Regions from separate parts of the Halalkalibacillus sediminis genome, predicted to be linked through region 2. Evidence: riboswitches for the same ligand, from Rfam matches in the RefSeq annotation. Region 2 holds a riboswitch; each other region holds the start of a gene.

Region 1 (8,279 bases), on a different contig from region 2:
AACAATTACGTTAGCAGTGAAAATCAAGTTCTTACCTTTTTCGATTTGCTCAACGTCTACGTCTGGCTTATCGACAGGTGTAATTCCTGTTTCTTCTACTGCTTTCATGTAAGCATCAGGTAATACGAAATCAATCGCATCTTGATAAAGAGCTTCTACACCGAAACGTTTTTCGAACATGTTACGAGGCATTTTCCCTTTACGGAAACCTGGTACCTGAACATCTTTCACTACTTTTTTGAAGGCTTGGTCTAATGCACGATCAAATTCTTCGGAATCTACTTCAATCGTTAGGACTCCCTCATTGCCTTCTTTCTTTTCCCATTTTGCTGACATAATTAATTCCCTCCAACATCAAAATCTATTATTCCATTCTTTTTTCGTTTATAAATGGATAAATACGTACTTGCAAAATTGCAACCATCTTATTATAACATAGAACGAACACGGTTCAACACTCATGTTTCGTTAAAAAACTAATCGTCTATTTGTGAAAAATAAACCTTTTCCAAATGCTCGATTTCATCCATCTTTTCTTGATGAATCCTAGATGGTGCTTCTTGTTGTTCATTACTTTCATTCACTTGCAGATAATTCTTCGCTAAATAGAGAACGGATTCAGCGACCAATTCTGCATCCTCCATGTCTGGAGTGTATGGAAATGTGATGTACAAATAGCGATACAAAATCTGTTTCGTAAATTGATACATCGTAGCATCTGATTGCTCCACAGAATCCAAATGTCTCAAACTAGCTTTAGCGAAATCACTTTCTAATACATCCGGCAAAGTAGCCGGTGAAAACCAATCACGTTGATTGAATTTTTCTACTTGGAACCGGTCCGTCACATCTTCATCCATGCACCATTGGAGAATTCCCGTTTTGATTACAGGATTCAAATTGCTGTCGCTCAAATATGGCACTAACTGTTTCAAATAAGGCTGTATGGCATGTTTTCTATGGAAGGATAACAACTTCCACTGTTCTTGGAAATTCCCATTCTCGAGTGAAGTAAAAAAGTGATTCATGTGATCTTCAGCATCTTTAACTGTGGCAGTCGTCTGGAATTGCTTACTCATGTCATAGATTTGCTGGAAAGGTTCTTGGTATTCTTCAGGTAACAATGACATGTCTTGAACCTCATCCAACATATCAATTACTTCACTATATTGACTAGTCTGGAATAAAATCGTCAAATAAATATGTAAGTACTTATAATAATTCTCTTCGTCCTCTTTCATTAATTTACGGCATAAACTAATAGCCTGATCATAGCGTGATAATTCAATCAGGCAAATCACTTTTGCTGTCAGGATATCGTTTGATGCGGCATCGTATGTTTCTAACTTTTTGATATGTAATAATGCTTCTTCATAATTTTGGAGTTTTACAGCTTCGAGACTCTTATCCTCTAACTCCTTCCTCCATCCAGGGAACATGATCAGATCCCCATTTTCGAAATTCATTTCAATCATCCTATTCTGAATTAAGTTACCTTGTTAAACGTTACCCCTTTTCACTTTTTTGAAACATGCCTTATTCACTACTATAACACAACATATTTTCGTATATGTACCTGTTGCAAAAGAAAATTTATAAGCTCGAGGGCAACAGGGTGTTGTTCGCTTTAGCCTAACTGCACGGTGTTGCGAAAATAGGAGAAATTTTTAAGCATACCTTTTCAATATCCTGTCCACTAAACCTCCATAAGATTCACCAAACATGTTCAAATGGACCAATGAGTAATACAGTTGATAAATTGGCTTCAATACCTCGTAATCAGAAGATATCGGATATATCTCGTTATATGCATTATAAAAATCTTGAGTGAACCCTCCAAACATTTCGGTAAATGCAAGGTCAAAGTGTCGGTCGCCGTATAAAAAAGATGGATCAATGACATATGGGGTACCTTTAGGCCCTGGCAACCAGTTTCCACTCCACAGGTCCCCGTGCAAATAACTTGGTGCAATGTCATGTGGAATGTATTTTTCAAGGTTGTCGATTAAATGAATTAATTTCTCTTCCCGTTTATCTGCAATTCGATGGCGTTCTCGACCTAATTCAAGTTGGCGCTCCAAGCGAAAGGTACGATAATAATCGACCCATTCTCTACATAGTTGATTAGGCTGTGGTAAGTCCCCTATGAATGTCTGTTGATCCAACCCATGATATTCAGCATGAGAAAGATGCATCTTTGCGATTCTCTCTCCCAATAACGACTGAGTCTCTTGGGTCGACTCACCCGACATCCATTCCATGACCAGAAAGGACTGACCTGGTTTATCCTGATATGCTAGCACTTCTGGTGTATCGATCGAATCAGTTGACCGGATATTTTCAAGACCTTTAGCCTCCGCTTCAAAAAAATGAGCTGGAGCTGTGGCATGATATTTTACAAAGTATTGATTTTGGTCCATCTCGACATAGTAGCTTTCATTGATTGACCCGCCACTGACTGATTGGATATTGCGAGCTGTACTTGACTCACCTGCCTGCTTTAAAGCTTCATCGATTATTTCATCGAGCATATTGCCACCGCCTAACTTTAATGGTTAACCCTATTGTAGCAAATTCAATCATTAATTTTAAAAACAAAAAGACTGACACCTTTTTAATAGGTATCAGCCTTTTATTGTAAACGTCTAAATTAGTTAACGCGGCGAACGTGTCCCGCGAATTTCTCAGCCCAGTAGCCGCTAGTCATATCAGCTACTGCTACGCCAGTACTGTTCTGTGCACCTAAGAATTTACCTCCACCAAGGTAGATTCCAATGTGTCCATTAGTCTTGTAAGTATTGAAAAATACTAAGTCGCCAGGTTGAGCGTTGCTATAAGATACTTTTGTGCCAACACTTTGTAATGCTGCAGTACTTGACGGAATAGACTTTCCAGCTTGAGCGAATGCCCATGATAGGAAACCAGAACAGTCAAAACCACTTGGAGTCTTACCGCCCCAAACATAAGGAGTACCCATTACTTGATAACCAGCTTGGATTGCTGAAGAATAACTTCCGCTAGTCTTTTTACCTGACTGACTGTTACCAATACTTGACGATTTGTCTTCACTAGTTTTTGAGCTCACAGTTACAATATTCCCATTAGAACTATTGTTAGTTTCGCTAGCAACCGCTCGAGCTTGAGCTCTTTGTTCTCGCTCTTTAGCCGCAATTTCTCCTCGGATGTTGCTTTCAAGTGATGCTAAGTCACTATCTTTCATTTTTAGTTCTTCTTGGAGAGCAATAAGATCAGTTTGTTTATCTTTCATTTCTTCTTTTTTCGATTCAGCTTGTTCTTTTTGATCTGCAATCAAGGTAATCATACCCTCTAACTCTACTTTCATTTCCTCTAGCTCTGAAAGTTTTGATTGCACTTTTGATTGCTTTTCCTCAACCTCTTGCTTATCTTCTTGATGGCTTTCCATCAAATGACGATCAGATTCCATAATTTTATTCACTGCAGCAGTACGGCTGATGAATTCACCAAAATTTTTGGAACCTAGTACAACTTCCATATAATTAATGCTTCCACCCTGCTTTTGGTAGGAAGATAAACGTTCTTTTAAAATATCTAGTCGAAGTTCAATACGTTTTTCAATAATATCAATTTCTTCTTGTAGCTCATCTATATCTTCTTGAGTGATATCAATCTTAGCTTCTGTCTCGTCTAGTTGTTCTTGGTTTTTTTCAGATGCTTCTCTTAGTTGTTCAATTTCTTGATTCAATTCTTCAAGCTCGATTAATAAATCTGCCATTTCACTTTCTGCTTCGGACAAATTGCTTTTGATCTCTTGGCGTTCATCAGCAATTTTGGACTTACGATCTTCAAGGTCATCAATAGTTTCTGCGTGAATAGAGGTACCAATCAGTGCTCCTCCAATAAGAATTGATAAAAAGGTTGCACTCGTCATTTTTTTAAGCTTCAATTCAATCCCTACCTTCACTATGTATCTAATAATCTATAAAATACTTTTAATTCAGCCTAATTGCAAGTCTACCATCAATAAGTTTCACAAAGGTTATCATAATATTACAATTACATTTCAAGAGGAGGTTTTTTGCGACGAATTTCGACAATTCGATCTCAAATTACCAAATAGTTCATTTATAATGTAATTACATGTCAGAAAACAAAAAAACTCAAAAGCACATTTGCTTTTGAGTTGGTAATTTAAATTTAATGGCGTCCCAGGAGCGATTCGAAAGCCTGACCTTTTAGGTCTAGCATTCAGGTTTGTGTAGTTGAGTCACATTCTTATAAACCACTTATACTTTTACTTACTCAAACGTTCACGGTTTTCTTTCCTGGTGAGTACGTTAAGAGCCCAGATTAGTATTAGTGATAGGTAAACGAAAACTTCAACTGCATGAAACCTTATTTGAAGTACATAATACAAAATTATGACTATCAAAAGATATATCAACAATTCTATTGTGTTTAAAGTGTAATCTCTCTTCTATTTGTTTGACATTTCTTTATGTCCTTCCTTTGACGCTGTTACCATTATTATACAATTAGAGAATTCAGTTTGCAAAACAACACGGATAGAATACTTCATATAAAAGTGTCTGTTTCTCCATAGACAAGCATAACAATAAATGAAAGTTTTAGATGCATAGAAGAGCTCTCCAATTAAGGAGAGCTCTTCTCATACTATGACTTTGTAAATATAACTACTATTTTAATTGCGCTTTGAAGAGCAATTCATTGTAAAACAGTCCTTTCGGAAATTTGTTAATGGATAACACATTAAATCCTGCTCTTTTGAAATAACCTAAGTAGGAATCCTCATGTTGAATGAACTCCCCTTTGTCGAGTTTTTTCATTACCCAATTTTTAAGACATTTTTTATTAAGTAAGCAAGGCTCTAAAACGATCACTTCACTGTTTTCATTTTTCAGCACCCGACGAAACTCGGTAATATAGTGATCAATCTTCTCAACTGGTATATGATGCAATACTGCCACAATCATAATGATGTCAACTGAATTATTAGGTAACGGAAGTTGATACCCATGTAATGGTTTGAATTGATATTGTGGATACTTCTTTCTGGAATAACCAATTCTATCTAGGTCCGTGTCTAATCCTATATAATTTATAGGGGAAACAAGTATACAGTTCGCACCCGTTCCTGACCCGAAGTCTAAAACAGTCTTTTGTTTAAAATCACAGTGTTTTTTAATTTGCTGGTGGATATACCTTTCATTGAACCAATTAGGTCTAATGACCAGGTCATAAATGTGAGGGGACAGCTGCATGGTCAATCTCCTTAAATATTTTAAAATATACACTCTTCTCTATCTTGAACTGACTTTTTATTTTTATTCCAGCATATTTAAGGAAAATAATGTTCATAATCTTTTAAGTCAAAGTTATCTTAATGAAAAAAAGAGTGCCTCCAATTAATGGCTTCTCTCTTTATATCATGATATTCAAACATTCATTTACCTTGATAGTTGTAATTAATTTATAACACCAATTTGTTCTTGATTTCTTCATTATTATTTAAATTGTAGTATTTAAACTACTGCTAATGTTCTACCAGAGCAATCTCGCTATGATATAATTAGTAAAAGCTGTACTTGCCAGGGGCCCTGCTCTTGGCTTTTTAAAAACTTAAAGGGCAAACCTTACGAAAGTAAGAGACGCAAAGCCACGGACCTAAGGACTTCTATGGTAGCCGGGCTGCAATCACTTGTCCCTTTCTTGATGGAAGGTGATTTCTATTTATACTGTTGTGTTGGTTGACGATTCATGGTTTATTCGCCAGTGGTTGAAACAAATCTTAGAACAAACGGATCGATATCAGGTCATTGCTGAATCCTCAAATGGCAGAGAGGCTCTTCCTATCTATAAAAAGCACCATCCGGATATAGTAATTATGGACCTCATTATGGATGATTTAGATGGATTTCAAACGTTGTCACTTATGAAAAGACTATTTCCAGATGCTAAAGTCATCATGTGTTCTTCTCTAGCCCAACCTCATATCATCCAGCGATGTTTGGATTTAGGAGCAAAAGACTTTATAGAAAAACCATACTTTGAAGACCTCACTCGAAAATTAGATAAAGTGTTGATCGACTAAGCCAGTAAAAATCTGGCTTTTATTTTTTGCTTTTTTAGTCATTCGCCCATACATCAAGAAATTAGGAACCTAAACTGACGTTAAAAACTCAGGAGGAATTTCATGCGTTTAGATCAAAGAGCAAAAGATTTATTGAGTGAAGCTAGTTTGTATGGATTACTAACAAAAAGGTATGAATATGTGGAACCTCAGAAACACATGAGCTATTACCAAAGACATTTTAATGCTGTAATGCGACTCGAACAATATTTGATGCAACAAGGCTATAACCCTGGTCACGAGATGTCATCTCATCATCAAATGTAGCTATCATGTGTGTTTATTAATTTTATAATTTTGAAGCTACTTACACAAAATATCCTTTGCTTACCTATTTGGACAGTTTCACGTTAACAAAGCTCAAGCCGGAGTTAAAACTTAAAAAAGTAAAGGATTGGATAGTATTTGAATATGTAAATTAATCGCCAGAGCTGAAGCTCTGGCGATTAATTTATCTTTACACTCCCCATTTTATAAACCACCTACTAGACTTCAAAGTTCGATGTTTTGGCAACATTCAAATGATTAACTTCTAATCTACATCGCATTATATCGTGATGTGCATTATTTAAATGATGACTATTTTTTCTCTATTTTATTGACGTTGAATGACCACCTATACAACATATTTCTCCCTACATACCTTGATAGTGTAAGGAGGTGAAAAATAATGTCATCAAGTTGTGATAGATTAGCTAGAATTATTGGTGGTACTCCTCAAGTTTCAGATGGAGTATGTGTTGTTTCTAGACTAAGAAACATAGAAGCATCAATCTTGAACAGAAGAACAAGATCTCCATTAGCTTTACCATTTGCATTATCATTTGAAAATTCAGTAGGTGGGCGAACACTTAACTTGGGTGAAACAGTAATTCTCCAAGAAGAAATTAATCCTTTTATTTCAGCTCTCCGGTGGAGAGGCATAATGGTTACAGCTCTCCATAACCATTGGCTATTTGATGAGCCAAGGTTAATGTATATACACTGGGAAAAAATTGATAATCCATTTGATTTTGCAAGAGATAGTTTTGATGCTGCAGTAGAAGCAGGTTTATTTTAGTATAGTCTTAGCTCTCATTTTGAGAGCTTTCTTTTTTTTAATAAGCAGTACCTTATTTCGTATTTATTTTCTCAGTCTTATATGTACTACAACTTCTGAAATAGAAGCCTGTATTGTGACCTTCTTTCTTCTTGTTCGTATGAAATTTGGGGCCATAACCGTTTCCTCCTTAAAAATTCGCTTAATTGAAGTTCAACAGCTTTCTATTCGGTTGTCCTGCGGCTTAACGTCCAACAATCGACAGCAAAAAAAAATCCGCCAAGTAACCGTTTAATTGGACGATGCCTTTAACGGTTGATATGACGGATTTTTAAAACGTTATTTTTTTAAGAGCGTCCCAGGAGCGATTCGAACGCCCGACCGACAGCTTAGAAGGCTGGTGTAACTTTCAGATTTGTTCAGACTAAGTTGAGTTTCTACCTATTATATATGCGGTTAGACAAACTCTACTTATTTTTGTTCAGACCACTTCAGGACAAATTGTGCTGAAATTCTGCCCCATTCCTGCCCCAACTTGTTGGAAAGAGAATATTACCGCTTGAATTTAAAATAGACCATCAAATATTGATAACTTCCAAGGGGTGTACTTGTGTACGGAACATGTTAAAGGTAAATCAACTCAATTCAAGTGCAGTCAAATAGCTGATATAACAGTGTTTTTAAAATAGGTACATCAATTCGAATAAAACAAATTCAACATGTGGGGGTGGATTGGGGGTGTAGTAAAATAAAAGAAGGGAGCCTTATAAGCTCCCTTCATATTGATGTTGCGTTCGAATTGTTTTGATTAATCGAATTCAACTTTAAATTCAGTTTTTTCCTCAATGGTTTCATAAGAATTTAAATCTGTAACAGAATCAAAAACCACTCTCAAGCTATCTACAACCTCATCGTTCAATATATACCCAACTACATAATTATCTTCGGTACCTGCGTAAACCTCAGGTCCCAAAACGTCTCCGATTATATCCTCCGTGTATGCATCTATTTGTTGTTCATCAGCCACAATAGTATCCATACCATACCAATAAACGTCCTTATCTGAAGTATTTTTAACATTAAACATTATTTGAAGATAGTGAACAGTTT
Region 2 (8,279 bases):
CATAGGCAATTGTTGTCCCGTTGTTTACCACCAGGTCTCCACCAAAAATAATAGCTACTAAACCTGCTAGCGTTAACAGACTGTTTTTTCCCCAAGTGATGTCTGAAGGAATTGGTTCATGTATCGTTTCTTTTCGACTTTTCATACCGACTTCAATCACATAGTACATAAAAATGGATAAAAACAATAAAAAGATGATGCCGTCCCCGCGTGTCAGCAAGTTTTCACTCAACCCTTGGAATGCCATATCACTTATCAGTACGAGTAAAGCTCCACTAGCCAGCAATGTAAATGGTATTTCTTTTTTGGTTGTTTCTTTCTCAACTATTAATGGATATAGAAACGCTGCAATACCCACTACTAGAGTGATATTAAAGATATTACTTCCAACTACATTCCCCAGTGAAACTTCAGAATTTCCCTGTAATGCTGCAATGATACTAACGGTTGCCTCAGGAGAGCTTGTTCCCAAAGCTACAATCGTTAACCCTATCAAAATTGGCGGGACACGGAGTAGCCTAGCAATGTTGGAGGATCCATCGACGAAAAGATCAGCCCCTTTAATTAAAAGACCGAAGCCGACTATTAATAGTAAGTAAGCCATAGTTGCTCTTCAAACTCCTTTTTAATATTAATTAATTTACATATACCCTGTTTTTTTGCATTTGAAAAGTAGGAGGGAAAGCAACTGGAAGGCTATTTGGTCAAAACTTATTTAGAACGAACAGGCTTCCTCACACTAAGCACAACTACCGTCATCAGGATAAGCGCCATTCCAAGAAGTTGAATGAGGGTCAAATGATCTCCAATAAGCAGAAAGCCAAACAAAGCAGCTGTTACCGGCTCGATCATGGCGACCATTGAAGCGGTGGTTGGGGCGATATACCGTATGCCAACCACGTACAACATAAACGAAATTCCAGCCCCAAGGATCCCCAATAAAAAAAACCAGCCTACGTCGTTTGATACTGCGACACTAGCAACTTCATCAATGTCCGCAATAATAAAAAGGACGAGACAAAATGAAAAGAATGCGATGGTTAAGATGGTTTGTGGCCTTCCGATCGAAGAGGCGTTTTTAAAACCGAATATAAATAACGCATAAGACAGACCAGCAGCAAGCCCGAAAATCACTCCTAGAAAACCGACTGATAATGATCCAGTATTGTAGGCCCCTGTAAGCATGATAATCCCCATAAGTACAACGAAGATGCATCCCCATTTAAACCAAGTCGAGCGTTCGATTCCTGATACAAAAGAGATGACAAGGACGAACACTGGTGCTGTGCACATCAAAGTTACAGCAACCGCCACGCTTGAGGCTTGAATAGCAAGGAAATAAAAAGTGAAATTCCCAGCGACACCAACACCAGCTAATAAGGCCCATACATATAAACGAGTAGAGGTGGTCCAGTTTTGTTTGAATCGTAAAAGAAACCATATGAAAAAACATACAAAGCCAACAACCCCTCGATAAAGGGAAATGACAATGGGATCCCAGCCCTTGTTCATTAAAATGTCCGCAATTCCTCCACTAACGCCCCAACAAATAGCTGCAAGAATAACCAAGCTTACACCTACTGATCTCAACCTATGCATGCCTCCTAAAAATAGGTGATGGTGCAGATCAAGCCCCTCTACTAGTAACTGAAACGGGCTTAATAATGGAAGCTCAAGACCAAAATCATCTTTTTTACATTCCTAATCAAACATATGTTTTTTTAGAAGGCATTAATGTTAATTCTTTTGTCTTTTCGAATATTAAACGAAATCCTCAGATTGAATATGGTTTGTCTATAAATTATTTATTTTGTAAGAAGCCTTACCTCAACTCTTTAATAAGTAAACAGAGAATTCAAAAACCCCATCTTTATGAGCCAAAGTAAGTTGATAAGATATACAATACATGGATTAGGTAAGTGCGGTTAAGATTTAGCTTTTCAAAGTATGAATTTCTTTCTCTTGTCAAAAGATATCTGTAAATCAGCGAAGGAGGAGATAGAAAATGAGCGGACGACCTAAAGGGCCAAAACAACAGGAAGAACCAAATTTACCAAAGAGTCCAAAACAGCCATACGGCAAACCGCTGCAAGGCTCGCACAAAGTAAAACAGCGAAATCATTCTCAGCAAAAACAGAAATCGGATCATGATATGTAGAGTTTTGAGAAAAAAAAGAGACTGATCCAAATTAAAAGCCTTAGACTGTATTATACAAACCCCGTACCACTTTAATGGTAATACGGGGTTTGTATTTAAGGCAGTTAATACGGAAAGGGTGGTCATATGATCCAAAATATAACTTGGGCTCTTGTAGACCTTTCCCCACGATAATTGAAGAATTATGCATAAAAATGTCAAAATGTAGGTTGACTTTAGTCACAAAGTTATATAACATTTGGGTGTAATTCGTTTTATAGGAATTATTTTCTAGGTTTTTATAACCACAATTTTATATGTATGGGCAAACTCGTTGAAAGGCGGGGACGCAAAGCCTCAGGTCTAAAGCAAGACAAAGGTGCTACGACGGCTGGGTTGCAAAAAAAGTAAGATAAGTGTGCATTCCAAACCGCAAGTTTAATTTGGTATGCACATTTTTTGTGCGGTCAACTAAGGCTTTCCCCTTTCAACGTCACAGCCCCCACCACGAAGTTACAACTTGTCAGTAATTTATATAGGGGGAAAGCTTTTATGCTGAAAAAAGCTTATAGAAAGACGAGAAGAGTATTAATTAGCTTGATTGTTATTTTGCTTGTGTTTACTAGCACACCAATTTATCCGCAAAATGCTACTAACAATCTTAATGCTGAAAAAGGGGAGCTGAATCCGGCTGATTTGATGAATCCTGGAGGAATTATGGATTTCATGCCGGAAATCGGACAAGATCCAGCACCTTTACCACAACCAACACAGAATATTGGACCTACACTACCACCTGCGATGCAAGGGGATATGACTCCAACCGTCGCTCCTAATCACCGAGAAAGTAACCCTACCTCAGAAGATATCCCAACCCAGAAATTCGAAAACCCTGTCAACTTAGCAACAGGAAAACTAGACTTACAAGCTACTGATCTAGAACTTTCAGGAATCGGAGCAGACTATATTTTCGAACGTTCATACATGAAAGATTTAGATGAAGAAACTGCTTTGGGCTTAGGATGGATGCCTAATATTGAATCTGAATTAAGACTTTACGCTGAATTTCACATAGCTGAAACACGCCCTGACGGAAGTGTGCATTCATATAACTTTGTTATGGATGGTGAAGAAGCGGCGGTCACAAGCTATGATGATGACCCGTTAATCAACTATAAACTTCACAAAGGTTATTATGAAGAATTAGAAGACGGAACTAAGCTCACACGTATTAGTAAAGATGATGATCAATATGTTGTGACAAAGAAAGACGGATCAAAGGTTACATATAATGGCTACTACGCTCCATGGCGCGATCCGAACAGTCCAAATTATGAGCCGCCAGAAGACCATGAGTACGATTTCGATCCTAGAAAAGGTAAAATGATTCGTCAGGAAGATCGCTATGGAAATGCATTTGAGTATGACTATACGAAAACTGGTAAGCTAAAACAAATTACTGATACAACAGGACGTACTATCACATTTAATTGGAATGGAAAATTAATAGATTCGATCGAGGACCCATTCGGTAGAACCGTTCAATTCAAATATGATAATCAAAATCGTTTAGAAAAAATTACTCGTGCTGACGGATCCACTTTAGCATACACTTATGATTCGAATAACCACGTCACTTCTATTACAAAAGACGGTGAAACTACTAACTTTAGTTACAATTCAAACGAGCAAATTACAAGTGTTGAAATGTATGGAGATGTCTACTATCGCATGTCTTACACTAACAACACGACGACAGTTACCGACATTGATAATAATAAATGGACCTATGAGCACAATGATGGTCAAATCACACGTACAGAAAATCCGTTAGGGGAAGTTACTACAAATACCTATGATGACGACAATAATGTAAAAAGTATTACATCACCTCAGGGAACGATTTCTTACGCTTACGATGACCACGGCAACCGTACGAAGAAAGTTAATTTAGCTGGCGGTGTGACGGAAACCAAATACCATGATCAATGGGAGCAGCCAACTAAAATTATTGATCCTTTAAAAGGTGTTACGAAATTTGAGTACGATGAACAAGGGAATTTAGAAAAACGTATTGACCCAGAAGGCGTATACGTTGAGTTCGAGTACGATGAACGTGGTCAAATGACTCATATGACAGATGTTAAAGGCAATACAACGGAAATGGTCTATAACGACCAGGGATTTGTGGAAGAAGTCATAGACCCTCACGGCAAAAAAACGTTGTACGAACACGATGATTTAGGTCGAATTACAAAAGAAACACTGCCAAATGGCTCGACAACTAATTATTCATATGACGCAAGAGGCAATGTCTTAACTGAAGATAAAGGAAATGGCGTTGTTACTTCGTACACGTACGATTACCAAGGTCGCATTAAAACAATCAAAGACCCAATTAACCGTACCACTACCTATGATTATGACGGTAAAGGTCAAGTTGAAAAAATCACTGACGCTGCAGGCGTGACCCGTTACACATACAATAAACTTGGTCATATTAAAACGATCGAAAACCCACAAGGGGAAATCACAACTTTTACAAGGGATGTCTTGGGTCGCCCGACTCATATTGATCGTTCAACTGAGACAGCGGACTATCTTTATGAAGAATTTGGCGTCGATAAAGTTACAATCAAAACTGGAACAACTCAAAAAGTTTTCGATTATGACTATGATGATCGAGGCAATATTGTTAAAATCTCAGACCAATATGACCGTACACTATCGTTTGATTATGATATAGAAGGCAATCGTACGAAAGTGATTGATCCAATGGGCCGCGAAAACTCGTGGACCTACGATAAAGTCGGTAACCAAACGACTTGGACTGACGCCAATGGTAATGTAACCGAATATATCTATAACAATAATGGTGAACTTAAGCAGACCAAACATCCAAACGGATCATCAACATACTACCAATTTGATAAAAATCAGCGACTCGTACAGAAAACACTACCTGATGAAGCTGTAGAAAATTATACGTACGATGATGCCGGTTTGTTAAAATCTCAAACAAATGGAGAAGGAGAAACAACTTCTTTTACTTATGATGGACAGGGGCGTTTGACTCATGTCAAAGACGCTGCAGGCGGTGTCACGCAATATTCGTATGACGATGCAGGTCGAGTTAAAGTCATTACAAACCCTCTAGAACAAACAACTTCATACACCTATGGCAGCCAAAACCGTGTCACCAAACAAATCGATACAGCTGGAAGAGCGGTACATTTTGAATATGACGAACATGGACGGTTAACGCAGTACACCGATCAAGGAGAACGTACACATAAATGGACCTTCGACGAATCAACGAATAAGGTCATATACGTACGCCCAGATGGTGAAAAAACCACTTATGAATATGATGAAGACAATCGCTTGAAGAATATGTCTAATCCTAAAGGCGACGAAACAATCTACGAGTATGATGACCGAGGACGTTTAGTTAAAACGATTAATCCACTAGGTCAAACAACAGAACGTAAATATAACAACTTAGACCAAGTCATTAAAGAAATCGGGGTTAATGGTAAAGCAACTGAATATACCTATGACGAATTAGGCCGTGTAAATACTGTAACGAACCCACTGGGCTTAGCGACCGAATATAAATACAACAAATATAGCCAACTCAAAGCAACCATCAACCATCGTGGGGCAGAAACAAAATTCACATATGACGTCATGGGTAGAGAACAGACCGTTACTGACGCTAAAGGAAACACGACAACCACGGAGTATGACTTTGCTGGTCGTGTAAGTAAACAAGTAGATGCGTTAGATCAGGTAACCGCTTTCCAATACCACCCGTCTGGTCAAGTGGATTATATGAAAGATTCTAACGGTGGCGAGTGGACATGGGAATATGATGCTTTAGGACGTCAAATTAAACAAACAGATGCAGAAGGACGTACCACAAAATATAGCCATGATGCGGCAGGACGTCTTGTAACTGAAACAGATCCTTTAGGCAATACGTATGAGTGGAAATATAACAACTTCGATCAAGTTAAAAAAGAAATCGATCCTAAAGGTAATATAACTGAATACGATTACACTGTTCTTGGACAAGTCAAAACCATCCAAGATCCATTAGGTAATCAAACAAGCTATCAATATGACGTACTTGGTCGACCTACTAAGATAACAGATCCCAAGGATGCTACGACTAAGTACCAATATGATGCTCTCGGTCGCGTCAAGGAAATGACAGATGCCTTAGGGCAAAAAGAATCTTATCAATATGACGCATTAGGTAATGTGACTAAATATGTCGATGTTCTCGGCAATAAGCAAACATCTACTTATGATGCCTTAGGTCGAGCTCTAACTAAATCTGATTTTAAAGGAAACAAAACAACATTTGAATATGATGATGCTAAAGGCATAAGAACTATCACAGACCCTAAAGGCAATCAAGAAGTCATTGAATACGATTTACTAGAACAAGTAAAACAAGTGACAGATAAATTAGGAAACACAACTACTTTCAATTATGATGCCTTAGGTCGACTGAAAAGTGAAAAAGATGACCTAGGTTTAATCGCAAAATATAACTATGATGCTTTAGATAATGTTAAAGAAGTAATCGATGCGAATAAACAAAAAACACAATTTGAATATGATCTAGTAGGTAATCTGACAAAAGAGGTTGACCCATTAGAAAACGCTACAACATACAACTACAACGCAAACAATCAACTAACAAAACAAACAAACCCTCGTGAAGGATCTACGAATTTTGAGTACGACTCAACTGGTAATCTAGTACTTGAAAAAGATCCAGAAGGCGGGGAGTGGGAGTACGACTACGATGCTTTAGGTCGAGTATTACAAACAACTAACCCACTGGGGCATAAAAATAAGTTTGCATATGATGAAGTAGGTAATCTAGTTAAAGAATTAGATCCGACTGACTTTGCGACGGAATATGAATACGATAAGCTTGGTAGAATGCTAGGACAATCAACTGATGATGGGCGTGAGTGGACGTATCAGTATAACCCTAAAGGCTGGTTAACTAGTGTCACAAATCCACTTGATGGCCAAACCAAGTATCAGTATGATGCTAACGGAAACACCGTTAAGGAAACAGATGCTCTAGGACGCGACAACGAATTCAAATATGATGAGTTAAATAGAATGGTCAAACAGATTGACGTAGAGGATTATGAGTCAGAGTTTGAATATGATGAACTCGGTAACCTAGCCAAAGAAACGAACGCTTTAGGCGATTCAAGTACGTATGAATACGACAAAAGATCCCGTCTAATCCAAGAACAAACACCGAGCGGTTCAACTTGGGCTTACGAGTATGATTCCGTTGGTAATCTAGTCAAAGAAATAGACCCATTAAATCAAGTCACTAAGTTTGATTACAACGGTAATAACCAGATGACCAAAGTGACAGACGCTTTAGACGGTGTCACAAAATATAATTACGATGAAACTGGTAACCTGGCTAAACAAGTTGATGCTAATGGTAATACACGTGAGTGGAAATATGATCTAAATAGTAGAGTTGTAGAAGAGACCGATGGACTAGGTAACACCCATCAATATCAATATGATTTAGCTGGCCAGTTAAAAGAAGAAATTACAAGAAATGATCAATCGATTGAATATGACTACACAAAACGTGGTCAAATAAAGAGAAAGGATCTTGACGGGCTAAAACAACACTATGAATACGACGAAGCTGGCAGACTCACTCAGATGAAGTCTCCAGATTCCATTGATCAATTCAGCTATGACTCTTTAGGCCGTATAACCGAACAGTATAATGTGAACATCGATAAGAAATTACAATTCGATTATGATGCGGTCGGTAATATTCTTAGTTTAACGAATAGCGAAGATCGAACGACGACTTATGAGTATAACGAGCGTAACCTCATGACAAGTATGATGGACCCTGAAGAGAATGTGAGTACGTTCAACTATGATTCACTTGGGCGTCTTCAGACACAAAATCTAGCAAATGGCAATGTTATTGAACAAAGCTATACACCTGACGGTAACCTAGCGAGTGTTGAAAATAGTATGGAAGAAGGAATTGTTTCTTCTTATGACTATGAATACGATGAAGCCGGCAAACGAACCAAACAAATCGAGGAAGATGGAGCCGTTACATCCT
Region 3 (8,279 bases), on a different contig from region 2:
GGAACCGACTCCAACATGACATCCTCTGAAGTGATCGTTTGGTTTTCCTGTATGGCTGAAGTCGTTACGACTACATCGACCATAGGAATTTCCTCTTCATCCGTTTCTGTTGCTTCGTTCTGTGTAGAATAGAAAAAAATAGCGGTCGTAATGAGTGCCATTAGGATCGCTACAAGAAATAATAATTTTGATTGCATATCTGTCACCTACTCCGTCAGTCTTACTGTAAATGCTCCACGTTCTACCGCTTCGTCTAATTCAAAACCTGTTCCCGTACGTTCTATGAAAGTTCCACGGATCGTATCATCATCGTGACTCATGGCTTCTGAAATATAAAAATAAGCAAACCCCGTAATTTCAACTTGTTGCATTTGATTCTGATCATGATTGTAAGGTTTATAAACAGGTATAAGAAGAATGCGTCTACAATCCCGTTCGTACATGTTTTCACAACTGTTTACCAACTCTTCCACAGAACTTCTCGTTTTACCTGCGATATTACCCGTCTGTGTATCAAGTACATCTCCCACAGTAAGTTCATAATCTGATCCCCATAGCAACGTCTGCTCATAAGTTTGAGCCCCTGGACCATCCAAAGCGAGGACCCCGAAGTTTCCTGTATCTGAATCGCCAGCATCGACTTTCAATGAGTATTCTTCTCCGTAATTAAGTTGAACGGATTCATCGATTCCCAAGGGTGCAGCTCCAATCGCTCTTCCCATCTTTCCTAAACTGGCAGTGGCTCGCGCCTCCACATCAATCGAATCGATACCGAATAATTTCATGAATACTGTGTTAACTGGTTTCTGTAGCTCCAATGTCACTTTTTCGTCCAAATTAATGATAATACCTGAGAACGAATCTAACTCTTCATGGTGACCCAGGGTTTCATCGACTATTTGCCTTACAGTCAGTTCATCGTCAGCTGTCAGTTCTTGCGCCCCCGACAACACACTTGCATTGGCGGTTTTTTGCAAATGTGTCTTTGTCATGTACAGCATGCCACCATCCACTACTAAGCCTGTCATCGCCAAGAGAGCTGTAAAAGAAAATGTGACGATCACCGCTGCGTGCCCTCTTTCATTTTTAAAGAAAGACTTGAAATTCATCACTTATACTCTCCTTCACTCTACTCGAATCGTTGAATCAGCAGTGAGCTGGACCGCACCGTCGAATATTTGTTTAGCAAAAGGGGTGAATGGTTCTACTGGGTAAGTCAAGGTGACCGTTACATACTCTCCTGACTTTCGGCTTGCATCATCTGGAGAAACCGACACTTCAAGCTTATCCGAATCACCCGTTTGAAAATTGTTGTGAGCAAATTCCACAATTTCACTGTCCTGATAACCGAAACCACCTAGACGAACGGTTTCTTGAGCAGTGAAGTGCAAACCAGTATAGGAATACATCATCCGTCCAACATCGAATACTCCTACTAAAATAATCATTAATAAAGGTATGATCAACGAAAACTCAACAATCGATTGTCCCTTCTGGTCACGGCGAAGCCTCATCTAAATCACCACTCCGCCAAAGAAAAACGAAACAACCGCTCCGCCAACGATCGCTACACCGTAGGGGAACGTTTTCTGAAACGATTGTTTCTCTGGAAGATCAAGATTCATTCCATATCTCATGTTGAATAGAGCACGAAAGAAAGATTTCATACGGTTGAAAAACCCACCTCTGAACAGCAAGATCGCTAAACCGATCACCGCTCCGATCAATGCCATATAAACCGCCGTAGCAAAAACAAAAGCCGGTCCTTTAATCGCACCGATCACCGCTAATAACTTCACATCTCCAGCACCCATTCCACCCATCAGATATGGAATCAATAGAATTCCGAAACCTAAAAGCAAACCTAGAAAAGCATTCATCAATCCTTCTAGACCAAAACTGATTGGATTAAGGAGGAGAGCCAAAACTAAAGCTGGTAGTAATACGTTATTGTAGATTTTTCGATTTTTCACGTCTGTCACGACACAGATAAGTAACACAATAAATAAGAGCAAATTAATCAACGTCATGGTTCTCCTCCTTTCCAAATCTATTTATTAATTAGGGGGTAAAAATTATTATCCTGTTGTAGAATCTGTTCCAGTTGGTGTTTCATCGAATTTAGCAATCACATCATTAAACGCATCAATAATTGCATCTCCAAACGTAATCAATACTGCTACAACTCCAACTGCTAAAACTCCTAAAATCAACGCGTACTCAGCCATACCTTGTCCATCTTCTTCTCTTAAAAAGTTCTCAAAAAATTGTTTCATAACTTTAATCTCTCCCTTAAAATATAATGTTTAGTTGGTGACCGATCGCCGTGTCCGTATCCACGATAGTTCCAGCAGTTACTTCGATCACTGATTCAGCATCTTTTCGTCGCTTCCCGATTTTATTCGGCAATAGCCCAATGTCTAAGGCAACCACTTCTTGTGATTTGTTAATGTAAATGACGTCAATGGGATACCGCATGAAATAGGAATGCACCGACTGGCAGGGTTTAATGTGTAAACCGTTCCCTGATGGTAATTCTTTTGTATACATGAGCCCTTTCAACCTCTTGAAAAAGGTGTAGGCTTGTTGGACATTGTCACCAACAACTTGATTGTTACTCAGGTTAACGATTTTCACGTAAGAATTTCACCTCCTGGATATAAAAATAACCCCGCCATTACCGATAGGCGGGGTTATTGTCTATGAAAAGTCCACGAAATACACTTCCACTGGCTCTTAGATGGGAGGTTTTCGCTTTGTTTGCATAGATCCCTGTTCCTTCGGTAACTGGCTGGCATTGTGCGTGATGCACAGAAGCCCCTGTAGCTTTGCGTCACTGGTTTTCACCAGTTTTGCCATTATCGAGATGCAGCAACTATTCAGTTTGCTTGACTAAATCTTATTGCTAGAATAAACCATTACTACCATACTAGGAATCGGTCAAACTTACCAATTATTTATATCTTTAGATATACAAACATCCATATATCTACAAGTCCTAGTTTAATAGTAGGATTAAATTGATTAACAGGTAAACTTTTCTTCTGATTAATTGAAAAAAATGGAAACTATATAGTTTTATAAGATTACTTTTTTAATATTCGAAAAAAAATCATATTTTTTGAGGTTTTTTTTGAAAATAGTTCAATTGAATGTGATTTTTGCAAAAATCACAGCTTAAGGACATTCAATTGAACTATAACAATGGATATTCTAAACCATTGGAGTTGAATCATTCGTTTGATAGGATGGTAGTGGATATAAGGAGGGGATCAGATGAAAAGGTTACAGTTTCATACTTACACTGGGTTTGTACTCATTTATATCCTCCTTCTTTTTATAGATTCTGAGATATTGTTATTTACCCAAGGCGTCGTCGGGATGCTTGCCCTGCTAATTTCGTTTAAAGGGGCTACTAGAACATACCAAATGATTGGAATCATTTTTACGATCATCTCATTCCTTCTGTTTTTTATATTCGAATTGGAGTATGCAGAGCTGGTTTACTATTTCACTTCGATGGGTCTATTGTTGTCACTTTTATACTTGATTCCTTTCATCAATCACTTCATGATTGTCGGAAAGTACGACCAATCCATGTATGATGTACTTAAATCTAATACACCAAACTTAGGAAAGTTTTACGTCAAATCCTACTTAACGAGTTATGTCCTGACGATCTTCATCTTTCTATCGACAATACCTTTAGTTTATCGATTTATTCAAGCCAAAACAGCTATCTTCAATGACAAAATCACCCATCAATTCGCTACTAGAGGTATTTTAAGACCTTTTGCTGCAGCGAATGTTTGGAGTCCTATCGAAGTATATATCGCTTTAGTAGTTGCAATTACAGGAGCATCCTATTTACATCTGTTACCGATTCTATTTGTCTTTTCTCTTATAATGGTCCTATCTGAATTAGCATTGGGATACTTTAAATATCGAAAGCATGAACTCACTTCTGAAAGTTCGAGTACAAGTCAGGCCTCAGAAAACATGAGAAAGCTGTCACATTTAGGAGCTTTTCTGATCTTCTTCATTGGTACCGCTTCTGCAGTTCATTTCATAATTGGGCTCGAATTTTTTGAAGCGATTGTTCTAATCATTGTCCCTTACACGATCTTTTGGTCGATTATGATCAATAAGCTTCGTACATTCATCCGTTACAACCAGGAAGTGTGGGGAGATCACATTTGGACGATGCAGAATTTCGTCATGTTATTGGTTCCAGTTGGGGTTTTTAACGAAATCGTGGAGGTTACCGGGATCTTTGAAGGTGTCTTCGATTCAATTGCTTGGATGGAGGAATCTCCATTAATCCTGTTGATCGTCTTGATGTTCAGCTCAATGATTCTAGCGTTTTTCGGTTTTCACCCTTTGGTGACATTGAGTCTTCAAGGAATTTTCGTCACCCCTTTTCTAGATACGATCAATCCGCTTAGTGTTTCGGTGGTGATGATTATTTCGGTCGTAGCAAATGATATGACTGGAACATTCAATGTGCCAATTACGATGCTTAACCAATACTTTAAACGTAATCCGTATCAGCTGACAGCTTGGAATATCGGATTCGCATTACTATTCGGAGCAGTAGGAGTCTTCATCGGATATTTAATTCTATAGATAAAATGACTTCAAATGATCACTTGTTATCATGAAGGCTCTGTTATCGTTCATTTTTATTATTTAAAGATAGTTGAACTCACCCTTGGTTCGCTTTCTGACGACCTGGATGAAAAAACACCGTCTAGCTGTGCCAGACGGTGTTTCACTATTATTTTTCTTTTTGCTCATACAACTCATCAAAGTGATGGGCCATTTCAAAGTCTAAATCGGTAAGTCCTCTTTTTTCCCAAGAAGATATTTTAAGTGTAACCACTTTATAATCGATTGCAATGTTTGGGTGATGCTGCTGACCTTCTGAATACGCTGCTACCCCACTCACGAATTCGATTCCGTGCAAATAATTTTCGAATTTATATCTTCTTCGAATCCATTTTTCATCTACTAGCTTCCACTCGGGCAGTTTATCCAATTCCTGTTCGATCTGTTCATCTGATAGTCGTTCCATGATTTAACCTCCTCAGAATTTTACCTATTCATACATTTCCCATGTGAGCTTTATCGTAATCACTCGTCAGTTTTTTGATCGGAGCGATTTTCGACAAATTTTTTCATTTGATTCAAGTGCTCGCTGTCTTCTTTTTTAATGATATAAGTGATAAGTGGCTTCATCAGTCGATTTCGGATTCCTTTAGTATTAATTTTTCCTTCAAATTCAACCCTTGTACCTTCTTTAACTTCTTTAAAAATATAGACGTATTCTAATAGAAGATTATTTTGTTCACTTTGAACGACAAAACGGCGATTTTTTTCATATTCAGTTACCTTCAAAACCGAACTAGCTTCAAATTTTTTGATTTGACGGGTCTCTTTTATTTCAGTTCCAACTCCTATTGGACCGTCCGTAAGAATTTCTACACCGGTCACATGATCCATCGCTTCTTCTGCGTGCTTAAAATTAGACACTACTTCAAACACCTCTTCTACAGGTGCCTTGACTACTACTTCCCTAGTAAAGCCCATCATTAGTCTCCTTTCAATTTCCATTTAATTCATCGAACCAACCTTCTGTGATTTCCTTGCTTTTATGATTGACAATCAAATACTCCTCTTGGCTTTCTACGTATAAATAAGGAGAGCTTTCAGTCCTTACAAACAATTTACCTCCGCCATAAGGCTTTTCCAACAAAAAATTACCCTTTAAAACACCCGAAAAGGCGAATCCATTTGTTCGTGCTATAACCTCTGGTAACTCATCTAGTAACTGAACTTCTTCAACCTCTTCTAATTCCCATTCTACTCCATAAACCCCTGACACTTCGAATGATTCATCATCTATTGTAACTACGGGATCTTTCAAACCGACATACGTCAAAACAGCTACCCCTATGAAAACAACCCCAGTAATACTACCTGTTAGCCAATAAGCTTTTTTTCGCTTTCTAGGAACCTCATATTTCTGTATGTAGATCGTCCAGCTCATGATTACTATTAGAAAAAGGGCTATTCCTATTTCAAAAATATAAGGGACTTGAACGACGCCAGCTATAGTGATGAATAACAAAAAATAAAACGTGTACTTCAACATTTTTTCAACAGCATCGGTATAACCACTTGATTTCAAATATTCCTTCTCTTCTTCAGGCCTATTTGAAAAACCGGACAGTAAACTATACTCTTTTTTCTTAACGATTAGGTATGCCAATCCACCATGAATCAGTAACGCAAACCCCATAACAATTAAAAAAATCAGAGTTCCTGTGTTCATGCCTTTCCCCCTTACTAAATCACACGACAAATATATACAATTATTTTCTTGAGATTAATATCTGCTTACTTCAAATATGATACAATTGTATCATAATATGCTATCAGAATATTCCGAATGGAACGCGGGGTGCTTATCAATGTTCAACAACTTTAAAACCAAGTATCAGAGTGTAGAGCACGCGGGTGAAGAACTCCTCAAATTGGTCAGCCAATTTATTGAGGTTAATTCCTTTTGTATTGCCAATTGGGAGAATAACGAAAGCCATATCATGAAAGCTTTCAATCGTAAGGAGCTGATGGTCCAAGAGGGGATTACACAAGCTCGTCTAGATATGTATTGAAAGTTCGTAGCTGATACTGACCGTGAGCCAGTAATTATCCCAGATACTAAGTACAATAAAGAAGCCTTTAGTATGGCAATCACAAAAGAAGCTAATATCCAAAGTTTCTTAGGAGTGCCCATTGTTTTGAAAAATGGAAATTGTTACGGAACATTATGTGCTCTACATAACCACCCCCATGAATTCTTGCAAAAAGATGTTGATTTATTAAGAACGATGGCAACTTTCTTCTCACATGTGATAGACCTGGAAAAGCAGTTGCTGACCGATTCTCTGACCAACGCGCATAACCGTCATTATTTAGAACGATTATTCAATGACTACCGTAAAGAAGACCGTGGATTCCAATCTATCTGTTATCTCGATTTTGATCACTTCATACAAGTGAACCATTCATATGGACATGAAGTTGGAGACCAAATCATGATCCAAGCAGCTAGTCGATTAAAAATCCTATTAAGGGGATATGGTAAAGTCGTTCGTTTAGAACAAGACGAATTCATCTTACTTTTTGACAAAATCTCTGACTTAGAGTTCATTAAGTTATTAGATGTCATCATTGATTCTATGGCCGAACCTCACCTTGTAGGTAACGAGCCACTAACATTGACATTCTCAATCGGTGTAGTCCGCAACGCAGGTTCATATGACACCTTCCAAGAAGTTTTAACTCAAGCAGATAGCGTAATGGCCGTAGCAAAAAAACGAGGTAAAAATAATTATGTAATTGACGAAGTAATGGATGAGGTTGACGAAGCCTTGCACTAGACACAATGAGAGGTGATTTTTTGGAAACAGTAGATGAAAAAGGCAAAGAACAATGGCATAAAGAAGAAGCTGTTAGCAACTTCAATCTGACATGGGACTTGATCGATAAAGTCAATCGCTCGAAAGAAGAAGATTTACTCATGATCCACCAAGCACATGCTTCGAGATTCCACTGGGGACAGATCGGCACTCCCATTGAATTAGCTAGAGGGGAATGGCAAATTTCAAGAGTATATGCCCTACTCCAAATGGGCGAGAGCGCTTTATATCATGCTGAAATGTGTCTAGGATACTGTGAAGAAAACGATATTGGTGATTTCGATTTAGCATTTGCCTATGAAGCGCTGGCCCGTGCATATAAAGTAAGCAAATTTAAGACGATGTCCGAGAAGTATTATGACCTTGCAATGCGGGCGGCAGACGATATAGAGAAGCCCGAAGATCGGAACCACTTTTTAAGTGAGTTAGGTACCATAAAGGATTAAGAAAAGCCGCCCTAGAATAACGAACTACCATTATTCCAGAGCGGCTTTTCAGTTCTAATTTTTTACTAATTCTGCATGACTAGCAACTTTTTTACCTCTATCGATTAACGTCTTCAACTCTTCACTTCTATCTTTCAATCGTTCTAATTCAGTTTCCACTTCTTGTTTAGCTAAAGGTAACCAGTCATTACCCTCGAGTAATTCGAAAATCTCTATTCTGAGCAACCAATCATCTGTATGACTTGCTTGCAGTTCTCCCCATACTCGCTCTAATTCTCCTTCAGGGTCATCTACTCGACCTTCACGGATATCACGAACCTCCTGATACAATTGCTCCAAAGGTGATAAT

Evidence for each region. Region 2 has a riboswitch for cyclic di-GMP ahead of CEY16_RS14820 (DUF2515 family protein). Riboswitches for the same ligand answer to the same signal wherever they lie in the genome.
Region 1: another riboswitch for cyclic di-GMP. It lies ahead of CEY16_RS05335 (response regulator transcription factor); the one in region 2 lies ahead of CEY16_RS14820 (DUF2515 family protein).
Region 3: another riboswitch for cyclic di-GMP. It lies ahead of CEY16_RS11075 (DUF192 domain-containing protein); the one in region 2 lies ahead of CEY16_RS14820 (DUF2515 family protein).

The regions. Positions count from the first base shown of each region.
Region 1 is NZ_PJNH01000001.1:1,002,083-1,010,361, forward strand. It holds gene tig (trigger factor) at 1-336, opposite strand, end outside; gene CEY16_RS05315 (tetratricopeptide repeat protein) at 477-1,466, opposite strand; gene CEY16_RS05320 (fructosamine kinase family protein) at 1,668-2,531, opposite strand; gene CEY16_RS05325 (C40 family peptidase) at 2,651-3,925, opposite strand; gene CEY16_RS05330 (class I SAM-dependent methyltransferase) at 4,677-5,261, opposite strand; cyclic di-GMP riboswitch class I at 5,616-5,696, shown strand; gene CEY16_RS05335 (response regulator transcription factor) at 5,720-6,091, shown strand; gene CEY16_RS05340 (hypothetical protein) at 6,194-6,397, shown strand; gene CEY16_RS05345 (DUF1259 domain-containing protein) at 6,801-7,190, shown strand; gene CEY16_RS05350 (hypothetical protein) at 7,978-8,279, opposite strand, start outside.
Region 2 is NZ_PJNH01000006.1:3,931-12,209, reverse strand. It holds gene CEY16_RS14835 (calcium/sodium antiporter) at 1-604, opposite strand, end outside; gene CEY16_RS14830 (DMT family transporter) at 712-1,590, opposite strand; gene CEY16_RS14825 (small acid-soluble spore protein P) at 2,006-2,158, shown strand; cyclic di-GMP riboswitch class I at 2,452-2,541, shown strand; gene CEY16_RS14820 (DUF2515 family protein) at 2,690-8,279, shown strand, end outside.
Region 3 is NZ_PJNH01000003.1:270,438-278,716, forward strand. It holds gene cpaB (Flp pilus assembly protein CpaB) at 1-197, opposite strand, end outside; gene CEY16_RS11055 (pilus assembly protein TadG-related protein) at 207-1,109, opposite strand; gene CEY16_RS11060 (TadE/TadG family type IV pilus assembly protein) at 1,125-1,514, opposite strand; gene CEY16_RS11065 (A24 family peptidase) at 1,515-2,030, opposite strand; gene CEY16_RS11070 (Flp family type IVb pilin) at 2,079-2,276, opposite strand; gene CEY16_RS11075 (DUF192 domain-containing protein) at 2,293-2,637, opposite strand; cyclic di-GMP riboswitch class I at 2,780-2,867, opposite strand; gene CEY16_RS11080 (hypothetical protein) at 3,277-4,626, shown strand; gene CEY16_RS11085 (4a-hydroxytetrahydrobiopterin dehydratase) at 4,778-5,074, opposite strand; gene CEY16_RS11090 (SRPBCC family protein) at 5,134-5,589, opposite strand; gene CEY16_RS11095 (DUF3784 domain-containing protein) at 5,603-6,334, opposite strand; gene CEY16_RS11100 (hypothetical protein) at 6,474-6,677, shown strand; partial or broken gene CEY16_RS15520 (GAF domain-containing protein) at 6,708-6,911, shown strand; gene CEY16_RS11105 (GGDEF domain-containing protein) at 6,894-7,445, shown strand; gene CEY16_RS11110 (hypothetical protein) at 7,466-7,930, shown strand; gene CEY16_RS11115 (aromatic amino acid hydroxylase) at 7,985-8,279, opposite strand, start outside.